DNA from 2 places in the Streptomyces sp. NPDC002144 genome. Region 2 is predicted to be linked to the other one. Evidence: riboswitches for the same ligand, from Rfam matches in the RefSeq annotation. Region 2 holds a riboswitch; the other holds the start of a gene.
What was found. Region 2 has a riboswitch for glycine ahead of gcvP (aminomethyl-transferring glycine dehydrogenase). Riboswitches for the same ligand answer to the same signal wherever they lie in the genome.

Region 1 (9,341 bases), on a different contig from region 2:
CAGCGTGAAGGAGAGCCCGTCGACGGACTTGACCAGACCGTCGTCGGTCGGGAAGTGCACCTTCAGGTCGCGCACTTCCAGGAAGGACGTCGGGGCGGGGGAGGTGCTCGTGGGCTCGCCCACGGCCGCTCCGCTCTTGCTCAGCTCGGTCATGTGAGCCTCACTCGGGGGTCGATCACGGCGTACAGGACGTCGACCACGAGGTTGGCGATCAGCACCGCGAGAGAAGTGATCAGGGTGACGCCCAGAATGATGGGCAGGTCCTGGGTCTTGATGGCGTTGAGCACCGCCTGGCCGAGGCCGGGCAGGCTGAACGTCGTCTCGGTCAGGATCGCGCCGCCGATGAGGGCGCCGAGGTCCATGCCGAGCATGGTCAGGATGGGGGTCATCGTGGAGCGCATGGCGTGCTTGCTGATGACGACCTGCTCCTTGAGGCCCTTCGCGCGCGCCGTGCGGATGTAGTCCTCACCGAGGATCTCCAGCATGGTGGCGCGGGTGATCCGGGCGTACATCGCCGCGTACAGGAACGCGAGGGTGACCCAGGGCAGGATCATGCCTCCCAGCCAGCCGGAGAAGCTGTCGGTGAGGGGCACGTACTTGCCGTCGATCCAGCCGAGGCCGTAGCTGAAGATCGCGAGCGACAGCAGACCCGTGAAGTAGATCGGGAGGGAGACGCCGCTGAGCGCGATGACCATCGCGCCGCGGTCCCACAGGCTGCCCCGCTTGAGGGCGGAGAGCACACCGGCCGCGACACCGAAGACCAGCCACAGCACGGCGGCACCGAGCGCCAGACCCAGGGTCACCGGGAAGCGGTCGGTGAGCACGGGCCAGACGTCCTGCTCGGTACGGAACGAGTAGCCGAAGCAGGGCGCGGCGCAGTGGGTGACATCGCCGCCGGCCGCGTAGGTGCGGCCCACGAAGATGCCCTTGAAGAAGTGCCAGACCTGAACGAAGATCGGGTCGCTCAGTCCGAGCTTCTCGCGCACCGCTGCCACCGACGCGGGGTCGGCCTGCTTGCCCACGAAGCTTGAGGCGATGTCCACGCCCGCCCACTTGGGGACGAGGAAGAAGATGCAGAAGACCACCAGGATGATGACCACCAGCATCACTGCGGCGGCGAAGAGCCGCCTGATGAGGTAAGCGAGCACAGCTAACGGCCCGCCGCAGGACCGCGGGCCCCCGGAGGTCTTCCGGTGGCCCACGGTCCCGCCGCGCCGGCCTTCACCTGCCTTTCGTGCCGTTCGGCGGGTGTGCCGGGTTTACTTCGTGGACTTCAGACCGAGGTTGACGAAGTCGTAGTAGCCGCTGTACGCGTTCGACGTGTAGACGTTGCCGACACGCGAGGAACGGAAGTTCAGCAGCCGCTCGAAGGTGAAGGGCAGGTAGTACGCGCCCTCGCTCACCTTGTGGTTGATCTGCGTGGCGATCTGCGTCTTGCCGGCCTCGTCCTGCGTGGTGGTGTACTGGTCGAACAGGCCGTCGATCGTCTTGTCCTTGATCATGGCGAAGTTGTTGTTGCCGCTCTGCAGGATGTAGTGGCTGTTCCACAGCGGCAGGCCGTAACCCTGGACGGTCGGGAAGTCCGGACCCCAGCCCATGATGATGATGCCGAGCTTCTTCTTCTCCACGTTCGCCGGGGCGCCGATGATGCCGGAGCTCTGCGAACCGTCGTACTGGTAGATGTCGGCGTTGATGCCGACCTTCTTCAGCGACGCCTGCAGGGACGTGGCCGTGGCCACCTCCTGCGCCTTGTTGTTGCGGACGGCGATGGTGGTCTTGAAGCCGTTCGGCTGACCGCAGGCCTTGAGCTCCTGCTTGGCCAGGTTGACGTTGCCGTTCTTGTTGGCACCGGCGATCTGGTACGGGTCGTACTTCTGGCCCTCGCCACCCGAGACGGACGGCGGGAGCATGTTGGTGCCGATGTCACCACCGGCGACCGGGCCACCGCGCGCGGTCTGGATCGACACGTGGTCGGCCGCGTAGATGACGGCCTTGCGGCAGTGGATGTTGTCGAACGGCTTGACCGTCTGCGGGAAGACCGCGTAGCGGATGAAGCCGGAGACCGGGTTGTCCAGGTTGCCCTTGTGCTGCTTCAGGGCGATCTGGCGCGCCTGCGGGCCGAGGCCCGTCTGGCTGGCGTCGATGTCGTAGTCGCCGTTGATCAGACGCTGGTCGGAGTCGTTCTGGTTGGACGAGATGTCCAGCGTGATCTTGTCCGGGTACGCCTTGCGGACGGGGTCCGAGGACGCCTTCCAGCTGGTGTTGCGGACCAGGACCAGGCCCTTGCCCGGGCTGTACGACTGGAACTTGTACGGGCCGGAGGAGAAGGGGTGCAGCGTGTACTTGGCCTTGGTGTCCTTGTCCTGGCGGACCGGGGAGGACGCGACCATCGCCAGCACCTCGGGGAAGTCCGAGTTGGGCTTCGGCAGGTGGAAGACGATCGTCTTGGCGTCGGGCGTGGAGATCGCCTTCAGGCCGAGCTTGTCCGCGGAGGTGTCCTTGTAGGGACCCTTGTAGGTGTTGTTCGGGTCGAGCATCTGCTGGATGTAGATCGGACCGCCGGACAGCACGTCCTGCGCCCAGACACGCTCGATGCCGTACTTGACGTCCTGGGAGGTGATCGGCTTGCCGTCCTCCCACGTGATGCCGTCCCGCAGGTGCAGCGTGTAGGTCTTGCCGCCGTCGGTGACCTCGGGCATGGCGGTGGCGAGGTCCGGGGTGAGCTTGGCACCCTCGGCACCCGGCGCGGTCTTGTACGTCAGCAGCTGACGGCTGTAGTAGCGCGCGAAGTCCCACATGAAGCCGTAGTAGCCGCGCGTGGTGTCCCAGAAGTCGGCGTCCTGGGTGCTGACGAACTTCAGGGTGCCGCCCTTCTTGACCTGATCGGCCTGGGCGACCTTGTTGTTCGCGGCGTCGAAGCCGGCGGCGCCGGACGACGAGCCCCCGTTGTCGTTGCCGCCGCCGCACGCTGCCAAGGTCAGCAGCCCGGCGACCGCGGCAGCAGCGGCCAACGCCTGCTTACGCCGCCCTGAGGTGCGTTGGGTAGTCACGATCTCGGATCCTCCGGATTTGATGAGAGACCCCGTGTTGGTGCCACGGGACGCTTGTGCGGTACGGCGGTTCAGCGGGAGCCCTTCGGGTCGAGCGCGTCCCGCACGCCGTCGCCGAAGAGGTTGAAGGCCAGAACGGTGATGAAGATCGCTACACCCGGGACGATCATGTACATGGGGTCCGAGTCGTAGTAGTCGATCGCCGTCGAGAGCATCTGCCCCCAGGACGAGGTGGGCGGCTTGACGCCCACGCCCAGGAAGCTCAGTGCCGCTTCGGTCAGGATGTTGGTGGGGATCATCATCGTCGTGTAGACGATGATCGGGGCGACGAGGTTGGGCAGCAGCTCCTTGAACAGGATGTAGAACCGCCCCGCGCCCAGGGACCGGGCCGCCTCGACGTACTCGCGCTCGCGCATCGAGAGGGTCTGACCGCGCACCACGCGTCCGATGTAGGGCCAGCCGAAGAAGCCGATGACCAGGATCATCACGAACACGCGCACGCTGGAGCCGCTCAGCCCGAGCATCTGGTCCGGCATGACGGAGACCAGCGCGATGATGAAGAGGAGCTGGGGGAAGGCCAGCAGACCGTCCATGACGCGGCTGATGACCGAGTCGACCCAGCCGCCGAAGAAGCCGGCCAGGATGCCGAGCACCGTGCCGAGGACGACGGCGACGATCGCGGACAGGAAGCCGACCAGCAGCGAGATCCGGGCGCCGTAGAGGATGCGGGCGAAGATGTCGCGGCCGTTGACCGGTTCGACGCCCAGCCAGTGGGTGCCGCTGACGCCGCCGAGCGACCCCTTGGGGGTGCTGAAGAGCGGGTCGATCAGGCTCTCGTGGTAGGCGTCCGGGTCCTGGCCGTACAGGCTGGCGATCAGGGGCGCGAACACCGCGACCACGATGAGCAGGAGCACGATGATGCCGCCCGCCAGGGCGAGCTTGTCCCGCTTCAGGCGCTCCCAGGCGATCCGGCCCAGGGAGCGTCCCTGTACGGCCTTCGCGTCGGCGCTGGCGACCGCCGCTTCCTCGGCCGCGCTCGGGGCCGCTTCCGCGGTCGGCTCGTGCAATGGTGCCGTCATCAGGCAGGGACCCCTCTTCGATTTCAACCGGCGGTAGCCGGCCCGCACTTGCCGCTGTGGCGGCGTGATCAGTCCTCGTACACGGGGACGAAGTCCCCTGGAGCGGGAGTCTTCAACGCTTTGGCGATCTGTTGCCAGACTTGGCGGTGAAAGGATGCGTAAACGTGATGCGGGCTGCAGGGTTCCGTTATCCGGACAGTGGGTAACGGGGGGCGGACGGGTTCATTTCGGACATTCAGCACATCAAAGGATCTTACGGCGCCATCTACGCGCGCAGATCGCCAGAGGTCCGGTCTGGACCAGAAGACGAGTATCAGTATGCGCCGTGCGCCGGCGGATAGCCGTATCCGGCTGCCGGGGCCTGGGCGGGCGCGGGCGCGTGGGCCTCGCGGTCGTAGAACGGGCGGGCGCTCGCCCGCATCCACAGCGCGACGGGGTCGTACTCGTCGGACATCGCGACGGTCGACACGGGCAGGCCGTCGGGGACCGCGCCGATGGACTGCTGCATCATCGCCCGCACCGAGTCCACGGCGGGCGGACTGGTGTCGTAGACGTCGAGGCCGATGGCGAGATACGGCGCCCCGAGCGCCGGCTGCACCCAGGCGCGGCGCAGCGAGCGGACGGCCGGGGTGCGGTGGGCGTTCTGCGTGAGCAGGGCGTAGAACTGCGGGATCTCGATGGTCGGCTCCTGCAGCCGCAGCGGGCCGGCGGGCTGGCGCTCCAGGCCGGTGGCGATACGGCGCAGATCCGGCCAGGGGATGCCGACGCCGCCGCCGGGTGCGTGCGGGTTGAGCCAGAGGCCGAAGTGGTCGGGGTAGAGGGTGCGGGCCACGTCGATCCCGTCGACCACCTCGTAGGAGCGGTTCCAGCCGCTGGCGGAGAGTTCCTGGGCCGAGGTGACGCACGGGGCGTAGCCGTAGCCGTCCACTTCCATGTTTCCGTACTGGGCGTCCGGAGCGCCCGCCTGGCCGTGCCACAGGAGCATCCAGATCTGGCCCTGGCCAGGGGTGGCGAGCGCCCTGAGCAGTGCCTCGTAGGCGTCGTAGCGCCCGGGCGTCACCTGGCGCAGCATCTGCTCGACGCCGCCGCTGAGGCTCGCGCTCACCTGACGTACCGCCCCTTCGAAGAGTTGCCCCGCATTGGGTGACAGCTTAAGCGCCTGGCTGCTCGGGGCCCGTTGTGCGTGCGCGAGCCCAGGTGCGGCGTTGCCCCCGCCGCCGGCGGCCTAAAAGTGATCCCTCGTATAGAAAGGGCGTACGCGGTCGCGCATCCAGACGGCCACCGGGTCGTCGGTCACGTCCAGGAGGACCAGGTTGACCGGCCACTGGGTGGGGATCCTGGTCACCGCCCGGCCGAGGGCCGCCAGCGGAAGCGCCCTCAGGTCGCCCTCGCGCTGCGAGAGTTCGACGCCCACGAACATCACCGGGTCCGCCGTCTCGATCGCGGCGAGGCAGCGGCGGGCCGTGGCCACCACGCCGACGGCGGCGAACTCCTCGGAGGCCGCGGCCAGGAAGTCGATCGGGTCGTCCTGCCAGTCCGGCTCGTAGAGCTTGACGCGGCCGCCGGAGGCGGGGCCGTCCAGGGCGGTGCGGCCGACGCGGCACAGCTCGGCGACCGCGGCCGGCGGAAGGGGGATGCCGACGACGCCGTCGGGGTTGACCGCGAGGCCCACCTGCGGGGGCAGACCGCGGGCGAACTCGACGGCCGGGGCGACGGTGTACGACAGATGGCCGCCGACGACCTGGCGGAACTGTTCCTCGGAGCTGAAGACCGGGACGTAGGCCTGGCCCTCGATCTCCAGCGTGGGCACGTCGAGGGGACCGCTGAGCGGACCGCCGCCGTTGGGCAGCGGGATCCACAGGAAGCTGCGGCCGAGCACCTCGATGATCCGGCCGCCCGCGGAGGGGATGCCGAGGGAGGCCGAGAGCACCTCCTCCAGCTCGTTGCCCGGCCAGCCGCCGTGCGGATGGGGGTGTGCCTGGGCGGGAAAGTCCGCGGGGAGATCCGCTGGGAAGTCCATCTGTGTCCGACCGTCTGCTGGGAACCACTGCTATGACCGGAAAGGCTAGCGGGTGGGACCGGCAAGGGGTCAGCCCGTGAAGCCGATCCGGGTGAGGCCGCATGGGCGGGACCGACGCGGGGTCAGCCCGTGAAGCCGATCCTGGCGACGGCGTCCGCAGCGTCCCGGTCGAGCAGGACCGCCGAGCCGACGCCCTCGGGCAGCTCGCCCCGCTCCACGGACCGGATTAGCCGTGCGGCCGCCGTGCGGTGGCGCAGGAAGGCGTAGCGGGAGACACCCCGGCCACGCTCGCGCTGGCCCGCCAGCGCCGCGTCCGGCGTGACGTCCAGGAGCAGCAGGTGCAGCGTGCCGCCGCGGCGGCGGGCCTCGCGGGCCAGCCAGCCGCGGACCCAGGACTGCGTACCGCAGTCGTGCACGACGACTCCCTCGCCGCCGCGCACGGCCCGGCGCAGACCGGCGTAGTGGGCGAGGCGGACCAGGGGGCGGTAGAGCGCGTACGGCAGCGCGGCCGGCAGCCGGCGCTCCCAGCGGTCACGGGCGTCCTGGGAGTCGACGCGGGCGCCCCTGACCGCGCGGGCCATCAGCGTGGACTTGCCGCTGCCGGGCAGGCCGGTGACGACGACGAGGTCACGGGGTCCGAAGAGCAGGGCGTGCGGACTGCGGCCGGAGCGGTCGCGCAGATCGCGGACGACGGGGGCCGGGAGCTCGTCGCACCGCTCGCGGGCCGGGGCCGAGGGCTGCCGGGGCAGCGTGAGAGCCGAGGTCGTGGCGTACGCCGTGGGCCTGTTCACCGTGATCGTCCTCCCTGCGGGGTCAGGAAAGCTTCTCCCCACTGAATGTAAAGAGAAGGTAATGCACGGTGTCTCGCGGTTCCGTTCGGTTCCGGCCACAGGCCCGTCACAAAGAGCGGTCTGACGCGAGCGGACGAGGCGTGCAATGATGTGCGCGCCAACTGCATACCGGCCGTTTGAATCCGCGCGGGAGAGTCCCCAGTACGCGAGTACGTCTGCGTCGCTGGGGCGCCGAAGGAGCAAGTCCCTCCCTTGAATCTCTCAGGCCCCGTTACCGCGCGGGCGAGGCACATCTGAAAAGCGGGCCGCCGTGCGGTGGCCCCACCCACGGTGCAAGCCCGGTCATTCGCGTGATCAGGGCGAACCTCTCAGGTACCGATGACAGATGGGGAGGAATGACCTCGCCCTGTCCCGTCATGCCCTGGGAGACGACCGTCCGATGAGCAGCACCGAACTCCGCCGTACCGCGCTCGATGCCCTGCATCGTTCGCTGGGTGCGACGATGACCGACTTCGCCGGCTGGGACATGCCGCTGCGCTACGGCTCCGAGCGCGACGAGCACCTGGCCGTGCGCACCCGGGCCGGCCTCTTCGACCTCTCCCACATGGGCGAGATCACCGTCACCGGCCCGCAGGCCGCCGCCCTGCTGAACCACGCCCTGGTCGGGAACATCGCGTCCGTCGCCGTGGGCCGCGCCCGCTACACCATGATCTGCCGGGCCGACGGCGGGATCCTGGACGACCTGATCGTCTACCGGCTCGCCGAGACCGAGTACCTGGTCGTCGCCAACGCCTCCAACGCCCAGGTCGTGCTGGACGCGCTGACCGAGCGCGCGGCCGGCTTCGACGCCGAGGTGCGCGACGACCGGGACGCCTACGCCCTCATCGCCGTCCAGGGACCCGAGTCGCCCGGGATCCTGAAGTCCCTCACCGATGCCGACCTCGACGGCCTCAAGTACTACGCGGGCCTGCCCGGCACGGTCGTCGGCGTCCCCGCGCTGATCGCCCGCACCGGCTACACCGGCGAGGACGGCTTCGAGCTGTTCGTGAAGCCCGAGCACGCCGTCGAGCTGTGGCAGGCGCTGAGCAAGGCGGGCGAGGCCGCCGGCCTGGTCCCCTGCGGGCTGTCCTGCCGGGACACCCTGCGCCTGGAGGCGGGCATGCCGCTGTACGGGCACGAGCTCAGCACCGCGCTGACGCCCTTCGACGCCGGGCTCGGGCGGGTGGTGAAGTTCGACAAGGAGGGCGACTTCGTGGGCCGCGAGGCGCTCGCCGAGGCCGCCGCCCGCGCCCAGGAGGACCCGCCGCGCGTCCTGGTCGGCCTGATCGCCGAGGGCCGCCGCGTCCCGCGCGCCGGGTACCCGGTCGTGGCCGGCGGCGAGGTGATCGGCGAGGTCACCTCCGGCGCCCCCTCCCCCACGCTGGGCAGGCCGATCGCGATGGCGTACGTCGACGCGGCCCACTCGGCGCCCGGCACGCTCGGGGTCGGTGTGGACATCCGAGGCAGCCACGAGCCGTACGAGGTCGTGGCACTGCCCTTCTACAAGCGCCAGAAGTAGAGACTGTGCGGGGGCGGTCCCGCTTCGGGGTCCCGCCCGCCTTCCCGCCGCCCGTCCACGTCCCCAGCAGTCCCCCGGCATTTCTCATCACCCCGCGTACAGGAGAATTCAGGCCATGAGCAACCCCCAGCAGCTGCGCTACAGCAAGGAGCACGAGTGGCTGTCGGCCGCCGAGGACGGCGTCTCGACGGTCGGCATCACCGAGTTCGCGGCCAACGCGCTCGGCGACGTCGTCTACGCCCAGCTTCCCGAGGTGGGCTCCGCCGTGACTGCGGGCGAGACCTGCGGCGAACTGGAGTCGACCAAGTCGGTCAGCGACCTGTACTCCCCCGTCACCGGTGAGGTCACCGAGATCAACGAGGACGTGGTGAACGACCCGTCCCTGGTCAACTCGGCCCCCTTCGAGGGCGGCTGGCTCTTCAAGGTGCGCGTCACCGAGGAGCCCGTCGACCTGCTCTCCGCCGACGAGTACACCGCCCAGAACGCCGGCTGAGGAGTCGAGGCCGCATGACCGTCCTGAACACGTCCCTGCACGAGCTCGACCCGGAGATCGCCGCCGCGGTCGACGACGAACTCGTGCGCCAGCAGTCCACCCTCGAGATGATCGCCTCGGAGAACTTCGCTCCGCTCGCGGTCATGGAGGCGCAGGGCTCGGTCCTCACCAACAAGTACGCGGAGGGCTACCCGGGCCGCCGCTACTACGGCGGCTGCGAGCACGTCGACGTCGCCGAGCAGATCGCCATCGACCGTCTCAAGGCGCTGTTCGGCGCCGAGTACGCCAACGTCCAGCCCCACTCCGGCGCCTCCGCCAACCAGGCCGCCCTGTTCGCGCTGGCCCAGCCC
Region 2 (9,341 bases):
CACCAACGTCATGGACCACAGCCTCGACGACGGCTACGCCGAGGCGGCCGCCCGCAAGAAGGCGGAGGGCGCCGGCGGGCTGCCCAGGACACTCAGTGCGAAGCTAGGCCTGGCGGCCGGGCTGGTCCTCGCGGCTCTCGTCGTCACCGTCGGCGCGGCACAGGCGCGCGTGGCGGCGCCCGTCGTGGCCAAGGAGCGCCAGGAGCTGATCGACCGCATCGACCGTGAGACGGCGAGCGCGGACAAGCTGGAGGGTTCCGTCGACAAGTTGCGCGACGACGTGAGCGAGCGGCAGCGTGAGGCGCTGAAGAAGAGCGGGGCGGGCGACCAGTCGGAACTCGTGGGCCTGCTGTCGGGTGCCGTCGCAGTCCACGGTCCCGGCGTGAAACTGGTCGTGAACGACGCCAAGGAAGCCACCAGCGGCGGCAACGGCGACCCGCGCGAGACCTCGGACTTCTCCGACACCGGCCGGGTCCGTGACCGTGACATGCAGCGTGTCGTCAACGGGCTGTGGGGGTCGGGGGCCGAGGCCATCTCCATCAACGGACAGCGCTTGACGGCGCTGTCGGCGATCAGGGCCGCGGGTGACGCCATACTGGTCGACAACAGGCCACTTGTTCCGCCGTACACGGTGCTCGCCGTGGGGGACGGCAAGCAGCTGAGCACCCGGTTCCAGGACAGCGTCGACGGACTGTATCTGCACGCGCTGCAGGAGAACTACGGCATCCGGACCAGCATCTCCGTGGAGGGCGACCTCCGGCTGCCCGCAGCACCGAGTGTGATCGTACGTACAGCACAGCCGAGCACCGAGAAAACTGAGAAGGGCACATCGTGATCGCCGTACTGGGCCTCGTCGTGGGAGTCGTGGCCGGACTGTTGGTCCGGCCTGAGGTTCCGGCGGTCGTCGAGCCTTATCTGCCGATCGCCGTCGTCGCGGCGCTCGACGCCGTCTTCGGTGGTCTGCGGGCCATGCTCGACGGCATCTTCGACGACAAGGTCTTCGTCGTGTCGTTCCTGTCCAACGTGGTAGTGGCCGCGCTGATCGTGTTCCTGGGCGACAAGTTGGGCGTGGGGGCCCAGCTGTCCACCGGCGTCGTCGTGGTCCTCGGCATCCGGATCTTCTCCAACGCCGCGGCGATCCGCCGGCACGTGTTCCGGGCGTGAGGCCGATGAGCGAGAAGGACGACAAGCCCGAGAACAGGCTGCGCAAGGAACTCCCCGAAGAGGTGCCGACGGAGGCACCCGAGGCTGCTGAGGCGAAGCCCGAGGCCGTCGAGGAAGCTCCCGAGGAGAAGGAGCCGGCGCTGACCGGGCGCCAGCGGCTCGTCAACGGTCTGTGGCCGCCGCGTGTCACCCGGGCCCAACTGATCGTCGCCGTGCTGCTGTTCGGCCTGGGCTTCGGACTGGCCATCCAGGTGGCCTCCAACAGCGACAGCGACAGTGCCCTGCGTGGCGCGCGGCAGGAGGACCTCGTACGCATCCTCGATGAACTCGACGACCGTACGCAGCGTCTTGACGACGAGAAGCAGGGGCTTGAGAAGCAGCGCGGCGAGTTGGAGAACAGCTCCGACCAGGCCGAGGAGGCCCGGAAGCAGACGATCGAGAAGGAGAGGCAACTGGGCATTCTGGCGGGCACGGTGGCCGCTCAGGGGCCCGGTATCACCCTGACGATCGAGGACGCGAAGGGAGCGGTCGAGTCGGACAGTCTGCTCGACACGATCCAGGAGCTGCGCGCGGCGGGGGCGGAGGCGATCCAGGTGAACGGAGTGCGCGTGGTTGCCAGCACCTACTTCACGGATTCGGGCAAGAGCGTCACGGTGGACGGGAACAAGATCAACGCGCCCTATCGTTTCAAGGTCATCGGCAAGCCGGCGGACCTCGAGCCGGCGCTCAACATCCCTGGAGGCGTGGTGCAGACTCTTGAGAAGGAGCAGGCCACGGTCACTGTCGAGCGGTCGAACAAGATCGTCGTGGACGCCTTGCGAGCGGCGAAGCAGCCTGACTACGCTCGGTCGTCCTCCCAGTGAACCGGCGGTGCATGGGGGGCGTCCGGCAGGGGCATGAGGTTGCGGGGGGTCGGCGCACCGAACGGGTGGTGCGTGGTGGAAACTGTCTGGTGGATACGGACGTTGTGAGGATGTCCGGGTCGGCCGGCGTAATGAGTCAGGGTTCGTCCTGCCCCACGGGCGGGTCTGTTTCGGTCAAGGGGAATCGCCCGTGAAGTTGTTTGCGAAGTTGTTCGGCAAGAGCGCGCGAGAGGGCAGCGACAATGCCACCGCCCGCCATCGCGCACAGCCCGACGCGGAGGGCCAGCGTCCGCTGTTCCGGGACCAGCTAGGTGGTCCGGGCGGTGACATTTCCGGAGGTCAGGGCGCGCCGTCTGTTGACCCTGCGCAGTCCGGCGGCATAGGTTTCGGGCAACCGTCAACCTCAACTTCGGGTGGAGGGTTTTCCCCTATGTCGGCCCTGGTGTGTACGAGGTGCGGTAACCGCAACGCGGAGAACAGCCGCTTCTGCTCCAACTGCGGCGCCCCGCTGCGGGCCGGGGCCACCCCCGAGCGCCCCTCGGAGACGACGTCCACGATCTCCATCTCCGGCCTGGAGGCCTACGACGCCGAGGTCACCGGGCAGACCCAGCTGCCCGCCCTCTCGCCCGAGGCCCAGGCGGCCGTGGACGCGCTGCCGATGGGCTCCGCGCTCCTCGTCGTGCGCCGCGGTCCCAACTCGGGCAGCCGCTTCCTCCTGGACAGCGACCTGACCACGGCCGGCCGCCACCCGCAGAGCGACATCTTCCTGGACGACGTGACCGTCTCGCGCCGTCACGTGGAGTTCCGCCGGGGCGGGGACGGCTCCTTCACGGTGGCCGACGTCGGCAGCCTCAACGGCACGTACGTCAACCGCGAGCGGATCGACCAGGTCGCCCTGAACAACGGCGACGAGGTGCAGATCGGCAAGTACCGGCTGGTGTTCTACGCGAGCCAGCGGGGCTACTGACCCTCCCCGGAGTAGGTCCATGCTGCAATCACCGAGCGGCGGTTCCGGGCACGGGGCCGCCGCCGCGGACAGTGGGCTGATGAGCATCGGCACGGTGCTGAACGTGCTGCGTGACGAGTTCCCCGAGGTGACCATCTCCAAGATCCGCTTCCTGGAGTCGGAGGGGCTCGTCGAGCCGCAGCGGACCCCTTCGGGGTACCGCAAGTTCACCGCCGCCGACGTCGAGCGTCTCGGTCACGTCCTGAGGATGCAGCGGGACCACTATCTGCCGCTCAAGGTGATCCGCGAGCATCTGGACGCCATGGAGCGCGGCGAGGCCCTGCCGTTGCCCGCCGTGAACCGTCAGCGGGACGGCGAGACCGTCCTGGAGCCCCTGGAGGGCCCCAGTGCCGCCCGGATCGGACGGGCCGAGCTGCTCGCCGCGGCGGGCATCGACGAGCAGGAGCTGGCGGAGTGGGAGTCGTACGGGCTGCTCACTCCGCTGCCGGACGGGGCGTACGACGCCGAGGCGGTCACCGTGGCCTCGCTCGTCATCGAGCTCGGGCGGTTCGGGATCGAGCCACGGCACCTGCGGGCCATGAAGGCCGCCGCGGACCGTGAGGCGGGCCTCGTGGACCAGGTGGTGGCCCCGCTGAAGCGGCACCGCAACCCCCAGACCAGGGCGCACGCGGAGGCCCGTACGAAGGAGCTGGCGGCGCTCACGGTGAGGCTGCACGCGGCCCTGGTGCAGACCGCGCTCGGCGTCCGCCTGCCCTGAGCGGACGCGGACGCGAAGGCCGGATCGGCCCCCCGTTCCCTGCCCGACTACCCAAACGTCCCGGGCACGGCCTAGGGTTGCTGTGTGAACGAGCTCGATGTCGTAGGTGTCCGGGTCGAAATGCCCTCCAACCAACCGATCGTGCTCCTGCGGGAAGTGGGAGGCGACCGTTACCTCCCCATCTGGATCGGGCCGGGGGAGGCGACGGCGATCGCCTTCGCCCAGCAGGGCATGGCTCCCGCCAGGCCGCTGACCCACGACCTGTTCAAGGACGTGCTGGAGGCCGTCGGCCAGGAGCTCACCGAAGTGCGCATCACGGACCTGCGTGAGGGTGTCTTCTACGCGGAGCTGGTCTTCGCCAGCGGGGTCGAGGTGAGCGCCCGCCCGTCCGACGCCATAGCGCTCGCGCTGCGCACCGGGACGCCGATCTACGGCAGCGACGGAGTGCTCGACGACGCCGGCATCGCGATCCCGGACGAGCAGGAGGACGAGGTGGAGAAGTTCCGCGAGTTCCTCGACCAGATCTCGCCGGAGGACTTCGGCACCAGCAGCCAGTGACGGACGGCCGGCCCGGCGGACCAGCGGTCCGTGACGGGCCGGTTGTGTCCGGTGACCACACAAATGCCGGCATTTGCCACCGGCGCGTGAGAGCGTCCTGAGGCTCGTCCCGAGCGCATTCGGCTAGCCTTTCCCCGCGGTGGGGTACGGGAAACCACTCTTAGGGTGATTATCACTCGGCGTGCCGAGTGTGGCGGTCGTTGACGCACCCCTGGTGGCTGCCTACCTTCGAGGAGGCAGGTCAAGGACGGAGGTCGGCGTGAGAAGCAGCGGCGACGGTGCGGCTGGGGGTGCCCCCGGACGTGAGGTCGGGGTGAGCCTTCCGTACCCGCCCCCAGGCTCTCAACCTCGTTCGGGTTGGGGGGACCCCCATCACGGCAGCGCGGCCGATCACGCTCCCCAGCGACCGACGGCCGTGCCCAGCAGCGGAGGGGCGACGTCCATGACGTCCGAGCAGATCGGCTACCGCGGTCCCACGGCCTGCGCGGCCGCCGGTATCACCTACCGGCAACTCGACTACTGGGCGCGCACCGGGCTCGTGGAGCCGAGCGTGCGGCCCGCGTACGGGTCGGGGACACAGCGGTTGTACAGCTTCCGGGACGTGGTCGTCCTGAAGATCGTCAAGCGGTTCCTGGACACCGGCGTGTCGCTGCAGAACATCCGCACGGCCGTGCAGCACCTGCGGGAGCGCGGCTTCCGGGACCTGGAGCGCATGACGCTGATGAGCGACGGCGCCACGGTCTACGAGTGCACCTCGCCGGACGAGGTCCACGACCTCCTCCAGGGCGGCCAGGGGATCTTCGGGATCGCCGTCGGGGTGGTCTGGCGGGACGTCGAGAGCGCGCTGTCCCAGCTGCACGGCGAGCGGATCGACACCGGCGAGACCCTCGTCGGTCAGAACCCCGCGGACGAGCTGGCACGGCGGCGCAACCGGGCCGTCTGAGGCGCGGGCGAGCGCCGCCCGACGTCGTACGGGGGCATTGTCAGTGGCGTAGGGCAGCATCGGACATGTGAGAAACGCGCCCACGATCCTGCATCTCGACATGGATGCCTTCTACGCCTCGGCGGAGCAGGCGTCCAAGCCGAGTCTGCGCGGGAAGGCCGTGGTGGTGGGCGGGCTGGGGCCGCGCGGGGTGGTGGCCACGGCCTCGTACGAGGCGCGGGTCTTCGGGGTGCGGTCCGCGATGCCGATGGCCCAGGCGCGGCGGCTGGCGCCGAACGCCGCGTATCTGGTGCCGCGGTTCGGTTTCTACCGGGCGATCAGCGAGCAGGTGATGGGCCTGCTGCACGAGTTGTCGCCGCTGGTGGAGCCGTTGAGCCTGGACGAGGCGTTCGTGGACCTGGAGGCCGGTGAGGCGGCCTGGGACGAGGCGTCGGCCAGGCTGGTGGGGGAGAAGCTGCGCGCCGACATACGGACCGGCACGGGGCTCACCGGGTCCGTCGGGCTCGCCGCGTCCAAGATGCTCGCCAAGATCGCCTCCGAGGAGGCCAAGCCCGACGGACTGGTGCTGATCGAGCCGGGGACCGAGCGGGCGCTGCTCGGGCCGATGCCCGTGCGGACGCTGCCCGGGGTGGGGCCGGCGACGGGCGATCACCTGCGGCGGGCCGGGATCACCACGGTCGACGACATCGCGGAGGCCGGGGAGGACGAGCTGGTACGGCTGCTCGGCAAGGCGCACGGGCACGCGCTGTACGCCATGGCGCTGGCGCACGACGACCGGCCCGTGGTCGCCGAGCGGGAGGCGAAGTCGGTGTCGGTCGAGGACACCTACGACGTGGACATCCACGACCGGATACGGGTGGGGCTGGAGGTGCAGCGGCTGGCGGACCGGTGCGTGCGGAGACTGCGGGCCGCCGGGCTGTCGGGGCGGACGATCGTGCTGAAGGTGCGGCGGTACGACTTCTCGACGCTGACCCGGTCCGAGACCTTGCGGGGGCCCACGGACGATCCGGCGGTGGTGCGGGAGGCCGCGGCCCGGCTGCTGGACGCCGTGGACACGACGGGGGGTGTGCGGCTGCTGGGAGTCGGGGTGAGCGGGCTGGCCGACTACACCCAGGAGGACCTGTTCGCGCAGGCCGCCGGGGAGACGACGGGGATGGAGCATGCCGGGGAGGAGGGGGTGGAGGAGCCCGTCGCGGAGCAGGTGACCGTGGTCGAGCGACGGTGGCCGGCCGGGCATGACGTCCGGCATGCCGAGTTCGGGCACGGGTGGGTGCAGGGGAGCGGGCTGGGGCGGGTGACCGTGCGGTTCGAGACACCGTGGTCCGAGCCCGGCAGGGTGCGGACGTTCCGGGTCGACGACCCTGAGCTGGAGGCGGCCGAACCGTTGCCGTTGGTCGCGGAGAGACCCGGGGTCTCGGTGGACGGGGGAGGCGTGTGAGCGAGGGCGGCGTGTGACGGGCCGGCTGTGGGTGTCGGCGGGGCGGGGGTCAGGCGTCCGCGTCCTCCTGGCCCGCGAGTCTGCCGAAGTCGCGGTCCGGGAGCGAGGGGGGTGAGGCCAGGTGGAGGCCGTAGTGGTGGTAGAGCTGGAGTTCCTGCTCGGGGGAGAGGTGGCGGCCCACGCCGAAGTCGGGGGCGTCCTTGATCAGCGCCCGGTCGAAGGGGACGTGGAGGGTGCCCTCGACCAGCTCGCTGGGCTCCAGGGGGACGAAGGCGTCGCGGGAGAAGAGACCCGTACGTATGGCCGCCCACTCGGGCACGCCGGTGGCGTCGTCGAGATAGACCTCGTCGATGGTGCCGATCTTCGTGCCGTTGCGGTCGAACGCCTTGCGGCCGATCAGGTTGCGCGGATCGATGTCGGTCTGCACGGGCCCTCCACATGGTCGCAACTCATCCGTAAGCACTACGAAAGTGCACATCGGGCGACGCGGCCACTCGAGCCGCGCTGTAGAGCGCACTGGTACTCTGTCAACGGCTGATGACCCCGTGCGGGAGAGTCCTCCGGGTGACACCGGAGGCGCCGAAGGAGCAAATCCTCCCCGGAATCTCTCAGGCTCACGTACCGCACGGACGAGGTCACTCTGGAAAGCAGGGCGGGTGTCACGGCTTCCGCCCTCACCGACGGTGAAAACCGGGAGCTTTCGGGCGACCCGGTGAAGCTCTCAGGTCGAGATGACAGAGGGGGAGGCCGTTCGGGTACCCGTGCCGTGGTGCCCCTCGAAGGTCGTGTCAGACCAGGAGGCCTCCGCAAATGACCGCCCATCGCATTCCGCTCTCCGAGCTCGAGAAGGGGATCCCCTTCGAGCAGCGCCACATCGGGCCCGACCAGGAAGCCCGGGCGAAGATGCTCGCCCACATCGGGTATGGCTCGCTGGACGAGCTGACCACCGCCGCGGTGCCGGACGTCATCAGGAACGCCGATGCCCTGGAGCTGCCGGGAGCGCGGACCGAGGCCGAGGTGCTGGCCGAGCTGCGTTCGCTGGCCGACCGCAACCAGGTGCTCGGCTCGATGATCGGGCTCGGGTACTACGGCACCTTCACGCCGCCCGTGATCCTGCGGAACGTGATGGAGAACCCCGCCTGGTACACGGCGTACACCCCGTACCAGCCCGAGATCTCCCAGGGGCGGCTCGAGGCCCTGCTGAACTTCCAGACCATGGTCGCCGACCTCACCGGACTGCCCACCTCCGGTGCCTCGCTGCTCGACGAGGGGACGGCGGCGGCCGAAGCCATGTCCCTGTCCCGCCGTATGGGGAAGAACAAGAAGGGCCTGTTCCTGGTCGACGCGGACGTGCTGCCGCAGACCATCGCCGTGATCGAGACCCGCGCCGAGCCGACGGGCGTGGAGGTCGTGGTCGCCGACCTGAGCGACGGCATCCCGGCCGAGGTCGCCGGGCGGGAGATCAACGGCGTGCTGGTCCAGTACCCCGGCGCCTCCGGTGCCGTACGCGACATCAAGGCGGTGATCGACCAGGCGCACGAGCTGGGTGCCCTGGTCACCGTCGCCGCCGATCTGCTCGCCCTCACCCTGCTGAAGTCGCCCGGCGAGCTCGGAGCCGACATCGCGGTGGGGACGACCCAGCGGTTCGGTGTGCCGATGGGCTTCGGCGGGCCGCACGCGGGCTACATGGCCGTGCACGAGAAGTTCGCGCGCAGCCTGCCCGGACGGCTCGTGGGCGTGTCCGTGGACGCGGACGGGCACCAGGCCTACCGGCTGGCCCTGCAGACCCGTGAGCAGCACATCCGGCGGGAGAAGGCCACCAGCAACATCTGCACCGCGCAGGTGCTGCTCGCGGTCATGGCCGGCATGTACGCCGTGTACCACGGTCCCGAGGGGCTGCGGAGCATCGCCTGGCGCACGCACCGCTACGCCACGATCCTCGCCGAGGGCCTGAAGGCCGGGGGCGTCGAGGTGGTGCACGGGGCGTACTTCGACACGCTCACCGTGCGGGTCCCCGGACGGGCCGCCGAGGTCGTGGCGGCCGCCCGGGACAACGGCGTCAACCTGCGCCTCGTCGACGCCGACCAGCTGTCGATCGCCTGCGACGAGACGACCGGGCGGGCCCAGCTGGCGGCCGTGTGGGCGGCCTTCGGGGTCGACGGCGACGTCGAGGCGCTGGACGCGGTCGCCGGGGCGGCCCTGCCCGAGGACCGGCTGCGCCGGGACGACTTCCTCACCCACCCCGTCTTCCACCAGCACCGCTCCGAGACCGCCATGCTGCGCTACCTGCGCCGGCTGGCCGACCGGGACTACGCGCTCGACCGGGGCATGATCCCGCTGGGCTCCTGCACCATGAAGCTCAACGCGACCACCGAGATGGAGCCGGTCACCTGGCCCGAGTTCGGTCAGCTGCACCCCTTCGCCCCCGCCGAGCAGGCGCAGGGCTACCTCACGCTCATCCACGAGCTGGAGGAACGTCTCGCCGAGGTCACCGGGTACGACAAGGTGTCGCTGCAGCCGAACGCCGGGTCGCAGGGCGAACTGGCCGGGCTGCTGGCCGTACGGGGATATCACCGGGCCAACGGGGACGAGCAGCGGACCGTGTGCCTGATCCCGTCCTCCGCGCACGGCACCAACGCCGCCAGCGCCGT

Region 1: linked by a shared signal. The riboswitch ahead of gcvT (glycine cleavage system aminomethyltransferase GcvT) and the one ahead of gcvP (aminomethyl-transferring glycine dehydrogenase) in region 2 are both predicted to bind glycine.

Annotation. Positions count from the first base shown of each region.
Region 1 is NZ_JBSFDB010000005.1:41,036-50,376, reverse strand. It holds gene ACWCQ1_RS09270 (ABC transporter ATP-binding protein) at 1-153, opposite strand, end outside; gene ACWCQ1_RS09265 (ABC transporter permease) at 150-1,148, opposite strand; gene ACWCQ1_RS09260 (ABC transporter substrate-binding protein) at 1,260-3,050, opposite strand; gene ACWCQ1_RS09255 (ABC transporter permease) at 3,122-4,129, opposite strand; gene ACWCQ1_RS09250 (enhanced serine sensitivity protein SseB C-terminal domain-containing protein) at 4,443-5,201, opposite strand; gene ACWCQ1_RS09245 (enhanced serine sensitivity protein SseB) at 5,355-6,149, opposite strand; gene ACWCQ1_RS09240 (AAA family ATPase) at 6,272-6,940, opposite strand; glycine riboswitch at 7,118-7,227, shown strand; glycine riboswitch at 7,228-7,335, shown strand; gene gcvT (glycine cleavage system aminomethyltransferase GcvT) at 7,380-8,498, shown strand; gene gcvH (glycine cleavage system protein GcvH) at 8,614-8,991, shown strand; gene glyA (serine hydroxymethyltransferase) at 9,006-9,341, shown strand, end outside.
Region 2 is NZ_JBSFDB010000022.1:171,307-180,647, reverse strand. It holds gene ACWCQ1_RS30195 (DUF881 domain-containing protein) at 1-835, shown strand, start outside; gene ACWCQ1_RS30190 (small basic family protein) at 832-1,164, shown strand; gene ACWCQ1_RS30185 (DUF881 domain-containing protein) at 1,170-2,027, shown strand; gene ACWCQ1_RS30180 (FHA domain-containing protein) at 2,110-2,994, shown strand; gene ftsR (transcriptional regulator FtsR) at 3,014-3,751, shown strand; gene ACWCQ1_RS30170 (bifunctional nuclease family protein) at 3,836-4,309, shown strand; gene ACWCQ1_RS30165 (MerR family transcriptional regulator) at 4,569-5,252, shown strand; gene ACWCQ1_RS30160 (DNA polymerase IV) at 5,320-6,690, shown strand; gene ACWCQ1_RS30155 (PRC-barrel domain-containing protein) at 6,740-7,117, opposite strand; glycine riboswitch at 7,229-7,324, shown strand; gene gcvP (aminomethyl-transferring glycine dehydrogenase) at 7,501-9,341, shown strand, end outside.